Regions from separate parts of the Chungangia koreensis genome, predicted to be linked through region 3. Evidence: riboswitches for the same ligand, from Rfam matches in the RefSeq annotation. Region 3 holds a riboswitch; each other region holds the start of a gene.

Evidence for each region. Region 3 has a riboswitch for lysine ahead of ACFOZY_RS15090 (ABC transporter permease subunit). Riboswitches for the same ligand answer to the same signal wherever they lie in the genome.
Region 1: another riboswitch for lysine. It lies ahead of ACFOZY_RS05295 (aspartate kinase); the one in region 3 lies ahead of ACFOZY_RS15090 (ABC transporter permease subunit).
Region 2: another riboswitch for lysine. It lies ahead of ACFOZY_RS13200 (Na+/H+ antiporter NhaC family protein); the one in region 3 lies ahead of ACFOZY_RS15090 (ABC transporter permease subunit).

The regions. Positions count from the first base shown of each region.
Region 1 covers NZ_JBHSEC010000005.1:192,436-198,085, forward strand. The annotation lists gene trxA (thioredoxin) at 1-49, shown strand, start outside; gene uvrC (excinuclease ABC subunit UvrC) at 102-1,901, shown strand; lysine riboswitch at 1,932-2,114, shown strand; gene ACFOZY_RS05295 (aspartate kinase) at 2,218-3,453, shown strand; gene ACFOZY_RS05300 (DnaJ family domain-containing protein) at 3,496-3,864, shown strand; gene ACFOZY_RS05305 (YslB family protein) at 4,298-4,708, opposite strand; gene ACFOZY_RS05310 (succinate dehydrogenase cytochrome b558 subunit) at 4,953-5,564, shown strand; gene sdhA (succinate dehydrogenase flavoprotein subunit) at 5,623-5,650, shown strand, end outside.
Region 2 covers NZ_JBHSEC010000020.1:43,558-49,207, reverse strand. The annotation lists gene ACFOZY_RS13225 (DUF72 domain-containing protein) at 1-336, shown strand, start outside; gene ACFOZY_RS13220 (sulfite exporter TauE/SafE family protein) at 336-1,160, shown strand; gene ACFOZY_RS13215 (bifunctional metallophosphatase/5'-nucleotidase) at 1,175-2,551, shown strand; gene ACFOZY_RS13210 (hypothetical protein) at 2,633-2,758, shown strand; gene yunB (sporulation protein YunB) at 2,703-3,371, shown strand; lysine riboswitch at 3,427-3,604, shown strand; gene ACFOZY_RS13200 (Na+/H+ antiporter NhaC family protein) at 3,727-5,295, shown strand; gene ACFOZY_RS13195 (YutD family protein) at 5,397-5,650, shown strand, end outside.
Region 3 covers NZ_JBHSEC010000022.1:78,243-83,892, reverse strand. The annotation lists partial or broken gene ACFOZY_RS15090 (ABC transporter permease subunit) at 1-1,442, opposite strand, end outside; lysine riboswitch at 1,606-1,790, opposite strand; gene ACFOZY_RS15085 (cupin domain-containing protein) at 1,888-2,385, opposite strand; partial or broken gene ypfJ (KPN_02809 family neutral zinc metallopeptidase) at 2,399-3,232, opposite strand; gene ACFOZY_RS15075 (hypothetical protein) at 3,419-3,847, opposite strand; gene ACFOZY_RS15070 (pyrroloquinoline quinone-dependent dehydrogenase) at 4,108-5,650, shown strand, end outside.

The sequences.
Region 1 (5,650 bases), on a different contig from region 3:
TTATCAACCAAAAGAAGCGTTAGCACAATTTGTACAAAAAAACGCTTAATCTTGAAACCGGGTTCCTATTGGGGTGCCCGGTTTTTTTGCAGGTGATGTAGATGAATGAATTAATCCAACAGAAACTGGCAATCCTGCCTGACCAGCCAGGCTGTTATTTAATGAAAGACAGGCAAGGGACCATTATCTATGTCGGGAAGGCAAAGGTTTTAAAAAACCGGGTCCGCTCGTACTTTACCGGCACGCATGAAGGGAAAACCCAACGGCTTGTCAGCGAAATCGTGGACTTTGAATATTTTGTCACGTCTTCTGAAATCGAAGCCTTGATCTTAGAGTTGCATTTGATTAAAAAGCATGATCCGAAATACAACATCATGTTAAAGGATGACAAGACATATCCATATATTAAAATAACTTCTGAACGACATCCTCGCTTGATCATTACTCGTCAAGTCAAGAAGGATCATGGGAAGTATTTCGGTCCTTATCCAAACGCTTACTCGGCGAGTGAAACGAAGAAATTATTGGACCGCTTATATCCATTAAGAAAATGTAACAATATGCCTGACCGGGTGTGCTTGTATTATCACATTGGCCAGTGCCTTGGCCCTTGTGTCAAAAAAGTGGAAGAAAAAACCTATAAAGAGATGATTGATGAAATCTCCAAGTTCTTGCACGGTGGTTATCAACAAGTCAAAAACGACTTGACTGCTAAAATGCAAGTGGCTTCCGAAAATCTCGATTTTGAACGCGCAAAAGAATATCGTGACCAGATTGCTCATATTGAGGCAGTCATGGAAAAACAAAAAATTACGACGAATGATTACATCGATCGAGATTATTTTGGTTATTACGTGGATAAAGGATGGATGTGTGTACAGGTTCTTTTTGTGCGCCAAGGAAAAATGCTCGAGCGAGAGGTATCGCTCTTCCCGATCTATCGTGATCCTGAAGAGGAATTTCTCACATATCTCGGTCAATTCTATGATAAACCTGAACATATGCTTCCAAAAGAGATCTATGTACCAAAAACTACGGACTTAGAGCTTGCCAATCAGTTATTAAATTCTAAGGTATTCATTCCACAACGCGGGAAGAAAAAAGAAACACTGGAACTTGCAACAAAAAATGCGAAAATTGCATTGAATGAAAAATTCCAGCTTATCGAACGTCAGGAGCAACGGACGATCGGGGCGGTAGAGGAATTAAGTGAAGCGATGAGGATTGCACCACCTCTTCGAATAGAGGCGTTTGATAACTCTCATATTTATGGTGCTGATCCAGTTTCAGCCATGATTGTCTTCGCGGATGGCAAACCGTTTAAGAAGGATTACCGTAAATTCAAAACAAAGATCGCCGGAAGACACGATGATTATGGCGCGATGCGTGAGGTTGTACGCAGGAGATATACCCGGGTATTGAAAGAGGAGCTTCCTTTGCCAGATTTGATAATCATTGATGGCGGGAAAGGTCAAATTGAAGCTGCAAGGGAAATTATTGAAGACGAACTCGGTCTGTCGATTCCGATTGCAGGCTTGGCAAAGGACGATAAGCATCAAACCTCCCAATTGCTCTACGGGGATCCTTTAGAGATTGTACCGTTGAAACGGACAAGTGAGGCGTTCTATTTACTTCAGCGGATCCAAGATGAGGTCCATCGTTTTGCTATCACTTTTCATCGTCAACAACGCGGCAAGCATGCAGTAGCATCTGTTCTTGATCAGCTTGAGGGTGTAGGACCAAAACGGAAACAAAAGCTTTTGAGGCATTTCGGCTCAGTGAAAAAAATAAGGGAAGCCACGCCGGAACAGTTGAGGGAAGCAGGGCTTCCTGAAAAGATCGCTGAATCGGTTGCGGAATATTTTAAAAAAGAAGCATTGTCAAAAAACAACGAGGTATGATATCGTAAAAGCACTGATCATATCACGCTACGTGATGATAGAGGTGCAGAGGTCAATAGTAACCATTCAGAGGAAGTTCAGATCCTGTGAAGAATGGTGAAAGGGGACTCTGCCGAAGTGTTCTGCCGTTCTGTAACCGGCAAATCGCTGGCTTCGTGCTTAAGAAGTGCGAGGCTGTCAGAATCTAATTGATTCTGGAGAGCTATCTCACATGAACTGTCTTTATTGACTGTACATGTCCGGACGGCTTTCCTTTCCCAGGGAAGCCGTCTTTTTCTATCTGATTATTGCTCTTCAGAACTTAAGGAGAATGTTTATGGGATGCATCGTCATGAAATTTGGTGGGACCTCGGTCGGTACGACAGAAAAGATTTTGAATGTCGCGAAACGGATCCTGGATGAAAAGAAAAGAGGACATGAAGTTGTCGTAGTCGTGTCTGCCATGGGCAAAACAACCGATGAACTGCTCTCCTTGGCAAATGAAATTACTCATGAGCCGTCGAAACGTGAAATGGACATGCTCCTTTCTACGGGCGAACAAATTACGATTTCCTTATTGTCACTTGCTATTATGCAATTAGGTGGAGAGGCTATTTCCTACACAGGGTGGCAAGCTGGGATTTTAACTGAATCCGTCCACCGCAATGCAAGAATCATCGATATCGATCGCACAAAGGTTGAACGACAATTGAAAGAAGGCAAAGTTGTCATTGTTGCAGGTTTTCAAGGGGTTGACCAATATGGAGAAATTACCACATTGGGGAGAGGCGGCTCTGACACGACTGCTGTGGCGCTTGCTTCAGCTTTATCCGCTGAACGCTGCGATATTTACACTGACGTTGACGGTATTTATACATCTGATCCTCGTTCTGTTAAAACGGCAAGAAAACTATCTGAAATCGCATATGACGAAATGTTGGAACTTGCCCATTTAGGAGCGGGCGTGTTGCATCCGCGGTCAGTTGAATTTGCGAAAAACTATGATGTGCCATTAGTCGTCCGTTCCAGTATGTCAGCTGAAGAAGGGACCATGATCAAGGAGGAAGTCCAAATGGAAAACAATCTTATCGTTCGGGGAGTCGCCTTTGAATCGGATATTGTCCGCATTACAGTTACATACGAGGTTCCGTTCAATGGCTCACTTGCTAAAATTTTCACTACGCTGGCCAATCATCATATTGATGTTGATATTATCGTCCAAAGCATTATGGATGGAATCACTCCTTCTGTATCATTCTCAATTAAAAAAGAGGATTTTGCTGAGACTATTCGGATTCTTAATTCAGAAAAAGAGGTTTTAGGCTATACAGATGCAGATTTTGAGGTGGGGTTATCCAAAGTATCCATCGTCGGCTCAGGCATGGTTTCCAATCCAGGGGTAGCTGCCAGGATGTTTGACCGCTTGCGTCAAGAAGGAATCCCGATCAAGATGGTCAGTACGTCAGAGATTAAAGTATCAGTTGTCGTCCCACAATCGGAGATGCTGCAAGCGGCAAATGCTCTCCATGATGAATATGGTCTTTCTCCTGAGGATGCCGAAGTTAGTCTATGATATAATTGAGGAAAATCATGGTTTCCGAAAGGATGAGCCTGCTTGAATTGGCAAATGATTGAAGAACTTATTAAACGGGCGCAAGAACGGGGCGAATTCGATAATCTAAGTGGAATGGGAAAGCCCCTGCCTAAAGATGAATTTGAACATCTTCCGCAAGAAATGCGTATGGCTGCAAGAATTTTGAAAAACGCAGGGTACGATGACGAAGCAATGCTAATCCAAAAAGAAATGAATGATATCGGAAATGCGATCCGGCGTGCTCAGGGGGATGAGAAGGTCTCTTTGGAATCAGAGTACAATAAGCGGCTATCCAATTTGAATCGGATGCTATCGAAAAAGGGCATGAACACGAATAGTAGTGTATTTAAGCAATATCAAACACAAATCGATCGGAAATTTTGGGATTAATAATGAAGTGCCAGCCCTTCTATTGTGAAGAGTGCTGGCACAAATACTGTAGCCCATTCAATTTTAATGTATACGTCTGTAAAACCCGCATTACCGGACACTTCGCTTTCCGTGGGCTTTGCTTCGGGCCAACAGGAGGTTGGTCACAAAGGCGTTGCCAAATAGCTACCGGAATCTGCTCCCCAGCAATTTTGCGACAAGCGAAGCGGTGGAGCAGCCAGGACGCGGCAACGCCTTTGTTCAATAACTCTTGTTGTCTGCGGGGTCTTCAGCTAAAGCTATTCCCACTGGACATTGAATTAGCTTCCTCGAAAAGACACCGCACGAAGGAAATGCGCAGCATTTTCGAGGAGTCTGCGTGTCCGGTAATGCTTTTAAATTCTTCTTGTAAAGTGGTTAAACTTCCATTTGGTCTACCATTATTACAATGATTTTAAACTTTTTCTTTAAGGTCCCACTTAACATGAAACCTGATCTGATTCCGTTTCGTATTTTTTTCTTCATAGCACTCAGTTAAATAGCCACTTGTTTTCTGGTGCTGTTCGGCAAGGAAACCAGCTTCCAAACGGAAACAACGGTCTCCTATTTTAAGAATCTCCGGTTCCGCCGTTAATATGTAATAAGCTTCAGATTTTGTTAGTTTTTCAAGTTCCAATGAGCCCCACCCAGCCTCTGCAAAGAAAGAAGGCGTTTCTTCCATTGAAAATAACGGAAATTTTCGGGCAAGGTCCTTTCCTGCCCAGTAAAGTATATCTTCTTGATGCTTTCCTAAAATCGTTGATAGCACGTGATCTCTAATTAATTCATACCCGAATGCTGATACTTGTCGCTGATCCTGTTCCATAAATTTCACCTTCCTTCTCATCCATTATAAAGAGTTTAAAAATAAATATCTCGTCAAGTTTTTGAAAATGCTTACAATCCATGTCGAAAAAAGGGCATGATAATTATTTCACAAAACTCTTCGTTGCCTTGACGCTCCAAATTTAGAAGAGTACAATGTACATGTCACATAACTGTAACATGACAAAATACGCAGTCGGGGACGTGGCCCAGCTGTCTATTTAGGATCAAGGAGGTTATTATTCTTGAAGAGAGAATCGGAATTTTATTGGCGCCGACTTCACTCCCTATTGGGTATCATCCCAGTCGGTTTATTCCTTACGCAGCACTTGGTTATTAACCATTTCGCTACGCAAGGGGAAGAGGCATTCAACACTGCTTCAAATTTCATGGGGAACTTGCCATTCGTACTATTCCTTGAATGGTTTGTGATCTATATTCCATTAATGTTCCATGCATTTTATGGGGTTTATATCGCATTTACTTCCTCTAATAATGTGAAGAAATATGGTACGTTCCGAAATTGGATGTATGTCCTGCAACGTTTTACTGGAGTTTTCCTTGTCATTTTTATCGCATGGCATATTTATGAAACTCGTTGGCAAAAAGCAATTGGTGCAGCGGAAGTAGATTTCAACATGATGGTGAATATTTTAGAAAACCCTTGGATGCTTGCATTCTACATTTTAGGTGTTGTTTCCGCAACTTTCCACTTAGCAAACGGAATTTGGTCGTTCCTTGTTAGCTGGGGAATTACACATTCACCAAGGTCACAACAAGTGACTACTTATGTTACGCTTATCATATTCGTTGCTTTATCCGTAATCGGCATTCGTGCATTACTTGCCTTTGTGTGATGACATCACATGAAAGATGGAAACGCTTGATTACGTTAGAAAGAGGAGTGAAAAAAAGATGGCTAAAAGTAAGTTGATCGTTGTCG
Region 2 (5,650 bases), on a different contig from region 3:
GGTGAGGGAAGTATCCCGTTAGTACCGATTTCAACGAATAAGGAAAAGGTACTCTTCCGGCTCCATGGCCGAAACATACACGGTTGGCGTAATCCAGGAGATGATGAGCAGTGGCGGAGGGTACGTTATTTATATGATTACAATAGAGAAGAATTAAAACAATTAAGTAAAACGGCAACCCTGTTGGAAAAACAAACAGACCGTGTCTATGTGTTGTTCAATAATAATTCAGGCGGGCATGCAGCGGCCAATGCGAAGCAGTTCCAAAAGATTTTAGGGATTTCGTATGAGGGTCTTGCACCGAAACAACTTGATTTATTCGGAGGAGAATTTTAATGGAATGGATTTTGCTGGCATTGTTGGCCTTATTTTCGGGTATCGTCGGGGCACTTGTCGGTCTCGGAGGCGGAATTATTTTAGTGCCCGCCACTATATTTTTAGGAATTACGATGGGATGGATCCCTGATCTCACGCCCCAAAAAATCGTTGGTCTGTCGGTCATTATGATGGTTTTCACAGGGCTTGCTTCGACCTTGTCCTATATGAAGAAGAAAACGGTGGATTATCGCAGCAGCCTTATCTTTTTTGCAGGGAGTGTTCCGGGTACACTAATAGGAGCGTGGGTCAATAAAGGATTGGATTTGCCTTCTTTTAATTTGTATTTCGGCATACTACTTTTAATAATCTCGACACTGTTATTAGTCCGTAAGTACTTGAAACCTGTGTTGTGGTTTGTAGAGAATGGAAAGAAGAGAGAGTTCATTGATCCCGCTGGTCGTCAATATACATATGGATATCCGATTTGGTTTGCCCTCCTCTTAACCTTCGGCGTCGGCTTCATGTCGGGCTTATTCGGGATTGGTGGCGGATCAATTATTGTCCCTGCTATGATCTTGCTGTTTTTGTTCCCGCCACATGTGGCAGTTGGAACTTCGATGTTTATGGTCTTTCTGTCGGCACTTGTGAATTCAGCCACTCATATTTCCCTTGGAAACGTACCTTGGCTCTATACGATACCGGTCATACCAGCCGCGTATATCGGTGCAAAATTGGGTGCTTACTTGAACAGTAAACTAAAATCGGAAACGTTAGTGACGATTTTGAGAATTATCCTGCTGTTAATGGGAATCCGCTCAATATTTGAAGGGATTTTTGGGTGAAAGAGGCGATTTGATTGATTGAAACGATTCATTTTTATCATACAAATGATTTACATAGTCACTTCCAGCATTGGCCGAAGATCCGGCATTTGTTGAATGTTCGAAAACAATGGCATGAAGAAGAGGGGGAGAGTTGCTTCCTCTTGGATATTGGTGATCACGTTGACCGTTCTCATCCGTTTACAGAAGGGACATTCGGGAAAGGCAATGTTCAGCTTTTGAATGAAGCAGGGTACGATCTTGTGACAATCGGGAACAACGAAGGAATCACGATGCACAAGGATCGTCTTTCAGAGCTTTACGAACAGGCGAATTTTGACGTGATTGTTTGCAACCTTTACGAAAAGGACGGAAGCAGACCTGCATGGCTAAAGCCATATGAGATCATCGAAACGAAGACTGGCGTTAAAATCGGTGTGATTGGAGCTACAGCTGCATTCACGCCTTTCTATGAACGTTTGGGCTGGACCATCACTCCTGGTCGTGAGGAAATCCGTAAGCAGGTTCATCTGTTAAAAGACCAGACGGATCTGATAATCATTCTTTCACATTTAGGCATTCATGAGGATGAACAGTTAGCGGAAGAATGTCCGGATATCGATGTTATTTTTGGAGCGCATACACATCATGTGCTGCACGAGGGGAAACAGGTAGGCGATACCTTGCTTACAGGTGCAGGGAAGTTCGGACAGTATGTAGGCCATGTCATGGTGGAATTAGATAGTGATCAGAAAACGATTGTAGATAAAAAAGCGATTCTATATGACGCGAATGAACTCGATGAAAGCAGTGATCAAAACTACGATGATGAGTTGATAAATAAGGGACACGAGTTGCTAAAGAAACCCCTATTTTATAACGGAACTGCCATGAAAAAGGAATGGTTCTCCAACTCCAAACTTAGTAGCCTATTTGGACAATCGCTCTTGGACTGTACTGGCGCAGATTGTGCCTTATTTAACGCAGGCATATTTTTAGATGGGCTTCCAGAAGGGAATGTCACCGCATTTGATATTCATCAGACCTTGCCCCACCCGATTAATTTGACAGTTGTGGAGTTGACAGGGGCGGAGCTGAAGGAAGCTTACCTGCAGTCTTTAAATGCAGACTGGCCAGCCATCGAAATTAAAGGACTCGGTTTTAGAGGTTCTGTAATGGGTAAGCTCATATGGTGTAACATGAAGTTAGACGAGGAAAAACGATTGCTCATTAGCGGGGAACATGTTGATCCCCAAAAGGAATATCGGCTTGCAACCCTTGATATGTTTACATTCGGTTTCTTCTTCCCGAGTTTTCAACGGGCACCAAAAATCTATTATATGCCAGAATTCATCCGGGATATCTTTGCAGATTATTTAATAAAGACCAAGCCGGAACCTTCAAAACAATAGGACATAATAAAAACCTCCTTCTCATAAACTGCGGAAGGAGGCGTTTTTTGTGCGATTTCCTCATTCCCGGAGGCGAAGAAGATGGAATATCAGATTGACACCGCTGATCATCCCCGTCCTTATTATTTCAATAGGGATTTTCTTAGTATTCGTGAACACACGATTAAATCCGATCTTTTTGGAGTATGCAAAAGTGCAGACCAATAAAATCGCTTCATTGGTCATAAGCAGAGCGACGAATTCACGTGTCACGAATGTGATGGACGTGAATGATATCATTGAAGAAGTTCCTACGGAATCGTCCAATATGGTCACTACACGTTTCAACACAGAAATTATTAATAGGGTACGTGCGGACACTACCACTTTAGTTCAATCACATCTTGAACAGGCTGAGCAAGGTAATCTGGAGCTTCTGCCTGAAAATGATTATGAATTTGATAAAGACGCAATGCAGGAAAAGGGTGGAATCGTGTTTTATGTACCGTTGGGGCAGGCTGCCAATATTCCGCTTATAGGTAATTTGGGTCCTAAAATACCCATTCGTTTTCACCTAATCGGTAATGTCGAATCCAATATTGGAACAGATATCAGGGAATTTGGAATAAATAATGCGTATGTAGAAGTTTATATCCATATGAAAGTGAATGTACAAATTATCATTCCAATGGCTACAACATCCAGTGTAGTTGAACAGCGTATTCCAGTGGCCATCGGTTTGGTAAAAGGACCTGTTCCACATATCTATACAAATGGTGATAGTTCTAATGCTCCTTCAGTAGAAGTGCCCCTTCCTTTAGACGCAGATCCACCAGAATAATCCTCTTGAATTTTCAGCGGTAAATTGATAATCTTATATACATTGAATTTAAATATGATGAGGTAGAGGCCGCATCACCTAAGAGTAGTACACGTGAGGATGACAACGTTGACCGTGTATGAAAGGAGGCGATGCCGAAGCCGGAATGTTCTAGTCGAGAATGTTGCGGTTGGGGATACTCCGAATAGGAGGATCACTGTCATCCGGACGACGGATGGAGAGCTATCGTCAGTAAGGTGAAACAAGACTTTTTGTTTTTCACGACAGCGATTGGTTAAGGCCGGCTACGGGTATAATGATGCCTGATGCCGGCCTTTTTATTTGGCCTCTTCCTACACAAAAGGAGGAACTATTCATGGAAGGTACTATTTTTTCAATTGTACCGCCTTTACTTGCCATTATAATGGTGTTAATAACTAAACGTGTCATCTTATCCTTGGGGATCGGGATTGTCAGCGCCGCTATTTTGGCTAGCTTATCCCCAACTGGGTTTGTGAAAGACATCTTTGCGTCATTCGCGACAACTTTTTGGGATGATGGAATAAACACGTATAATATATTCATCATCCTATTTATTTTACTTCTTGGAGTTATTACAGCATTTGTCAGCTTGTCAGGTGGAAGCCGCGCCTTTGCGGATTGGGCCGTTAAACGGATTAAGACGCGAAGAGGGGCAAAGCTTTTAACCGCATTCTTAGGGGTCATCATTTTTATAGATGATTATTTTAACGCGCTGGCAGTTGGTCAAATTGCTCGTCCTATTTCGGACAAGCACCGGATCTCGCGTGCAAAACTTGCATACTTTATCGATTCAACCTCTGCACCAATATGTGTCGTTTCACCGGTTTCAAGCTGGGGAGCATATTTAATTGCCTTAATTGGGACGATTCTGGCAGGACAAAGCGTACTGGAATATTCACCTTTGTCTGCTTTCATGTTAATGGTACCGATGAACTTTTATGTCATCACAACCCTTTCCATCGTGTTTTTTGTCGCAATTTCAGATTTTGATTTATTCCAAATGAAAAAACATGAAACATTAGCCCTTGAAAAAGGGATCTTATACGATGATAGTAAAAAGATTCCAGGAGAATTAAAAGAAGAATTTCCTGCACATCAGCATGGCAAGGTCCGTGACTTGGTTCTCCCGATTATCTTGCTGATCGTCTCTACAATCATCACAATGCTTGCAACTGGCTATGTAAATGCTGGCTATGAGTTGAATATTTGGAAAATGTTCGAGAATACGGACGTTCCCCTTTCTCTCTTAACAGGAGGAATCATTGGGACCATTGCGGCTGTAATCTTGTATGTCAGCCAATCAGGGAAAAATGAGACCTTTAGTCCGTCCTTGATCGGACTCGCATTTTGGAGCGGAATCAAATCCATGATGCCGGCAGTATTTATCCTGTTATTTGCATGGTCATTATCTTTCTTGATCACCAAACTTGAAACAGGGGACTATTTAGCCCAAGTAGTAACCGCATTTGATCTTCCGACTGGCTTATTGCCATTCTTACTATTCATCTTGGCGGCATTTATAGCATTCTCTACAGGCTCATCGTGGGGTTCCTTTGGGATTCTTCTCCCGATTGCCGGTGAAATCATGATTACTGCAGATATTGACTTGCTCTTGCCTGCACTCTCTGCGGTATTAGCCGGATCCGTTTTTGGGGACCATGCGTCACCGATCTCCGATTCGACTATTCTCTCTTCTACAGGAGCTGGGAGTAACCACATCGATCATGTCATCACACAGTTGCCATATGCAATTATTTCTGCTGTCATTGCTGCTGTAGGATTTTTAATCTTAGGGCTTACGGAGTCCGTTGCAATTTCTATGGTGGCTGTTGTAGTGATCCTATTAGTTCTATTTGTTGTGTGGTCAAAGCGAATTAAGTCTACAGTTGAACCCTCGAAATAATTCTGGGTGTTTGTGACCTGTTTGGATTAGATAGTTATTGTCCAGGACATCTGATTATGTTACATTGACATATATCCGAACTAAAAACTGGTGGTGAAGAAATGATTGTCGTAGACAAAACACAATACGAGCTTTTAACGGACTACCGGAATGGTTTTGAAGAGGAAGCTTTCCAAAGCCGGTATTCGGATATATTATCTAAATATGACTATATCGTCGGTGACTGGGGCTATGGACAACTACGGCTGAAAGGCTTTTTTGAAGACCGCAATCACAAGGCGACTTATGAAACTAAAATCAGCACACTCCAAGACTATATATATGAATACTGCAATTTTGGATGCGCCTATTTTGT
Region 3 (5,650 bases):
AAAAACGATTCAAAATACCTGAAGTTGTTTCCTGCGACTGACTTTGTTTGGAAAAATAGCTCTGTCACGCCGATTACGTTTAATACGGATGTATCTTTAATGTTGATAATGAATTGGTTCCCAGTTGCGGGGAGAATGTTCCGTATTACCTGTGGCATGACGACATGGCGCATCGTCTGGAAATGACTCATTCCAATTGCATGTGCCGCCTCAAATTGGCCTTTATCGACTGATAAAATACCTCCCCGCACAATTTCAGCCATATATGCCCCGGTGTTGATAGAGACGATGATGATTGCAGCTATCAGCCGATCCATATCAATGCCGAAGGCCAAAGCGGAGCCGTAAAAAATGACCATCGCTTGGACAATCATCGGAGTGCCTCGGAAAAATTCGATATATGCCGATAAAATGACATCGACTATCTTAAGAAGAACTCTTTTCAATTTACTTTCTGAAACCGGAGCCGTCCGAATGACTCCAATCGCTAATCCAATCATAGCCCCGATTAATGTACCGATGATGGAAATGAGTAAGGTCATCCCCGCTCCGCGGAGAAACATCGGCCAGTTATCTGAGATGATAGTCACGATCCATTCATAGCTCATGCTTCTCCCCCTTTTCTAAGTGGAACCGGCTTTGCCGGCTTATTATTGTGCTGCTGGCTGGTTCAAGATTGCATTATCCATAATTTCCTGGCGTTCTTCTTCTGAAATGGTAGAAAGGATTTCATTAATCTTTGCTGTCAATTCGCTGTCTTTCTTAACGCCCACTGCAATCGCCGTGTCATCAGCGGATGTCTCGAACCCTTCTTCGAATTCAACCATCACGAAATTGTCATTTGCCGAAGATGCGCTAATCCCTTCAGGACGTTCAGATACATATCCATCGATCATGCCGGACTCAAGTGCTACACGCATTGCAGGAAAGTTGTCCATTGCAGTCTGCTTTTTAACATCTTTGATCTGATCAATTACAGAGTAGTGGAATGTATTTAACTGAGCAGTCACTTTTGCACCGCTGAAATCTTGGATAGACTTTGCATTTTCAAACGCGGATCCTTTTTTTACAACCATTACTAAATCAGAAGTATAGTAGTTATCCGTAAAGTCGATCGTCTTCTTCCGTTCTTCCGTCGGAGACATTCCTGCAATGATTGCGTCAATCTTATTAGAAGTCAAAGAAGGTACAAGCCCGTCCCATTCCGATTTCACAATAACTAATTCTCTTCCTAAACCATCCGCAATTTTCTTTGCGATTTCAACATCATAACCGCCAGCATATTCTGCATTCCCGTCAATTTTCACTCCGCCATTAGAGTCATCCATCTGTGTCCAGTTAAACGGAGCATAACCTGCTTCAAGTCCAACTCTAAATGTATTTTCGTCTGCGGACGCTTCAGGTGTTTCAGAGCCGCTTCCACACCCTGCCAACATCATCATTGCTGATAGTGAAATTGTTGCTAAAACTGCTAATTTCTTTTTCATTATGATTCTCTCCTTGTTGTCATAGTTTTGGTGAATACAAAAAGGCAACCGTATAATAAAAAGGCCTGAGACGAACTCAGGCCTTTGACGGTTACCCAAAATTCCTCTTCTTTCCCATAAATGAGATAGCACAACTCGATCAACTTGGGAATTAATCGAGACAGTCCTGCAGCTCTTAACTGCAGACCCAGCATGCATAATTCGAGAAATCATGCACACTTCGGCGATATTTCCTTCTCCATGGCTTCATCGCTTCTCTGAGCTCTACCAAGGACTGTTAAATACCGCGCCTCTACCTCACCTGTGAAAGATGAGGTTACGTATTCAATTCATTGTGCCCTATTTTAGAATAACAAATGGGACATGTCAACCCTTCTTAGGCAATTAGTCATATCTTCCGTTACTTCACCCACTTATGGCGTAAAGGTCCATCCTCTCCATAGACCGGATCCATATCCGGAACCGGGACATTCTGGATTTCATCGAGTGACTCGGCTCTGCCGTGCGGATCCCGCTCACGCAAGTTATGTGACATACCATTCGGATAAGCGCCGATCACTTCGAAGTCGAAATTGCTTTCCAATTTCTTATGACCTGTTCCAGCAGGCAAAACAATAACATCCCCTGCATCCAATTCAAGGCGTTCTCCATCATCGCCACCTAAAAGCAACGTGGCCTTTCCTGATTTCACTCCTAATACTTCATGCGTATTGCTATGGTAATGATGATAGTCGTAAATATCCCCTGTCCAACTATTCGTCCAATTATGGCGGGCGAACGCAGCCTCCATATTTAAACCGTCGTCAAATACACCTTGATAGAAAATAACCGGCAAATGCTGATTATTCGGAATGTCTCCACGGTCCTCCAAGAAAAATGAACGTACTTGTCCTTCCATTTCCTATCACTCCTTATAAATCATTTGTGTTGAATGTATCCCCATGGTCCAAGTCCCCATACTGGAAGCCTCGATAGAACCATTTCTTCCGTTGTTCGGACGTTCCATGAGTAAAGCTGTCAGGTACTATATACCCTTGTGCCTGTTTTTGTAACGTATCATCACCAATTGCAAAGGCAGCATTCAACGCTTCTTCTAAGTCTCCTTCTTCTAAAAGCCCCATTCCTTGGGCATGATGAGCCCAAACACCCGCCAAATAGTCAGCCTGCAATTCCATACGCACTTGATATTTGTTATATTCTTTCTCACTCAACTTCTGACGCAGCTCTGCCATCTGCTGGGATATGCCCAACTGTGTTTGAATATGATGTCCAACCTCATGGGCAACGACATAAGCCATCGCAAAGTCACCCGGTGCATTGAAACGGTTCTGAAGCTCCTTTTAGAAGCTTAGGTCAATATATAGCTTTTCATCACCTGGGCAATAGAAAGGTCCGACTGCTGATGAGGCACCCCCACAAGCTGTTTGAACACTCCCTGAAAACAAGACCAAAGTAGGTTCCCGATAGTCCATCCCTTGCTCCTGAAACTGATCGTTCCATACTGTTTCCGTGTCCGCCAAGACGACTGACACGAACTCGGCGAGCTCCTGATCCTCTTTTGTTTCCACGTAAGGTTCATTCGCTCCCATTTGGAAGTTATTCATCATTTCTGTTGGGTCTCCGCCTAAAAAGGTGACAATGAGCAAAAGTACAATGCCGCCTATACCACCGCCGATCAAAGTCTTACCGCCCATCCCACGTCTGTCTTCTACATTTGTACTTGCCCTTCTGCCTCTCCACTTCATGCGCGAGTTCCTCCCAAAATTGCTGTCTATGTATTCGTGTTATACCCGCCGATAAACCAAGATAGACAAAATTGAAACGTTTTTCGAGACACACTTTTCGGAAGAACCACCTGATAAAAAGAAAAAGCTGTCCCTCAGGTAGATATCTTCCTGAGGGACAGCTTTTATTGGAACTGTTTGTTCTTATTAGGAAACGATTAATGTTCCAGTCATGCTATCATGACCAGTACCACACATTACTGAACAATAATATTCGAATTCTCCAGCTTTATCTGCTACGAATTCAACTGTTTCGCCGCCGGTAACTTCAACATCGTATCCGTCTATACCAACGCCATGAGCGCCTGAATCATTGACTACTGTCAATTTAATCGTATCGCCCACATTTGCTTTAATTTCTTTTTTATCGAACTCAAAGTTTGTAGCGTGGATTGTTACTTCTACTACATTACCTGTTGGTTCAACTGTTTCCTCTTTTTGTACTTTTTCAGTTTCGGGATGAACTGTATCTGTATCTTCAGTTGCAGGTTCTTTTGCCGTATCATCCGAACCACATGCTGCTAAAGCAACAAGAGAAAATGATAAGAATATAGCGCTTAATAATTTTTTCTTCATAAATTGTTTCCTCCTTTATTTATCGTTACTATTTATCGTGACCACTATAATACTAAAATATGAGTTTATCAAGAGATAATACTTTTATTGCAATAAAGATAATTTTTAGAAAAGAATTATTTTAATTTTGAAAACCCTTTAATATTAAGACTTTGTTAAGAGTTTGTTACAAAATCCAAACAATCTATTTGAATAATATATTTTGCTATGATACCATTTGTTTGCTTCAAAAAAATAACAAAAAAGAGGAGGATATTATTTTGAATAAGAAAATAGTATCTGGGTCAGCATTGATCTTAGCTGCTTCTCTTGCTCTCTCGGCTTGCTCCGATACAAGTACGACCGACCAAGATGCTGGCAAAGCACCTGATAATACAGGCGACAAGAAATCTGAAGAGGTAACTTACAGTAACTGGACTACTTTCGGTTATGACCTTGGCCTAAACAGACACGTTCCTTTTGAAGAAATTACGAAGGATAACGTGAATGATTTAGGTATTGTTTGGAGTGCTAAATTCAAAGATTTAGATGAAAACATTCCTGCAGGTAACCAAAACTATCCGATCGTTATTGATGGAGTAGCGTATGTATCTACTTCTCATAACTACGTTTTTGCATTTGATGCTTTAACAGGAGAAGTTAAATGGGAATGGAAACCTTCCCAAGAACTTTTGGATACAATTGAACGTACTGGCATGCCTTCCGTTAACCGCGGTGTTGCTGTAGCTGAAGGAAAAGTATTCATGCTTACAAATGATGTAGGTGTCGTATCGATCGACCAAGAAACTGGTGAAACAGTTGACTATATCCAAGTAAGTGATTACTTCCCTGACATTACAATCGACAATGGTTACTACGAAACAACTGCACCTGTTTACTATGATGGAAAAATCTTCATCGGTAGTTCAGGCGGCGATAATGGTGTCCGTGGATTCGAAATGGCGTTCAATGCAAGTGATTTAACACCTGCTTGGGACGAACCTTTCTGGACAGTTCCACCAAAAGGTGAAGACTGGTTAGCAGAAGGTCTATTTGGAGGAGGCGGAGCAGTTTGGATGCCACCTTCCGTTGACGAAGAAACTGGTTTAATGTACATTTCAGCTGGTAACCCAGCTCCTGACTTCTTTGGCGCAAGCCGTCCTGGAGCTAACCCGCATACAAATTCAGTTATCGCTTTAGAAGCTGATACTGGTAAAATGGTTTGGGCACAACAACAATTGGCTCATGACCTTTGGGATTATGATACAGCAGACAGCCCGACAATCATCAATACAACAGTTGACGGCGAAGAACGTAAACTTGTCATTGTAGGTACAAAAGGTGCAGAATGGTTTGCATACGATGCTGAAACTGGAGAACCTGTTTTTGAAAACGTAGCATTCGGTAAAATTGATCACCCAGAACCAACACCTGAAGGCGTTCTTGCTTACCCAGGGGTATTAGGTGGCCAAAACTATGCACCGGATACATTTGACCCAGAATTGAACTTGGCTTTGATTGGTTCAATTGAACAACCAGTTATCTATAAAACTGCTAAAAATGAAGAAGAAGCACAACAAGAAGGTCCTGCAGGTGCGGCGGCATTCGGTACATCTTATGCACCAGCTGCTGACGTTCCAGCCTTCGGAAGAATTACAGCAATCGACACTACTACTGGTGAAGTTAAATGGCAAATCGACACACCTGATATGCAACGTGGTGGTTTGACAAGTACTGCTACTGGCCTTTCATTCTACGGTGAATTGGATGGTAAAGTAAAAGCTCTTGACACTGCAACAGGTGAAGAACTTTGGGCATTCCAAA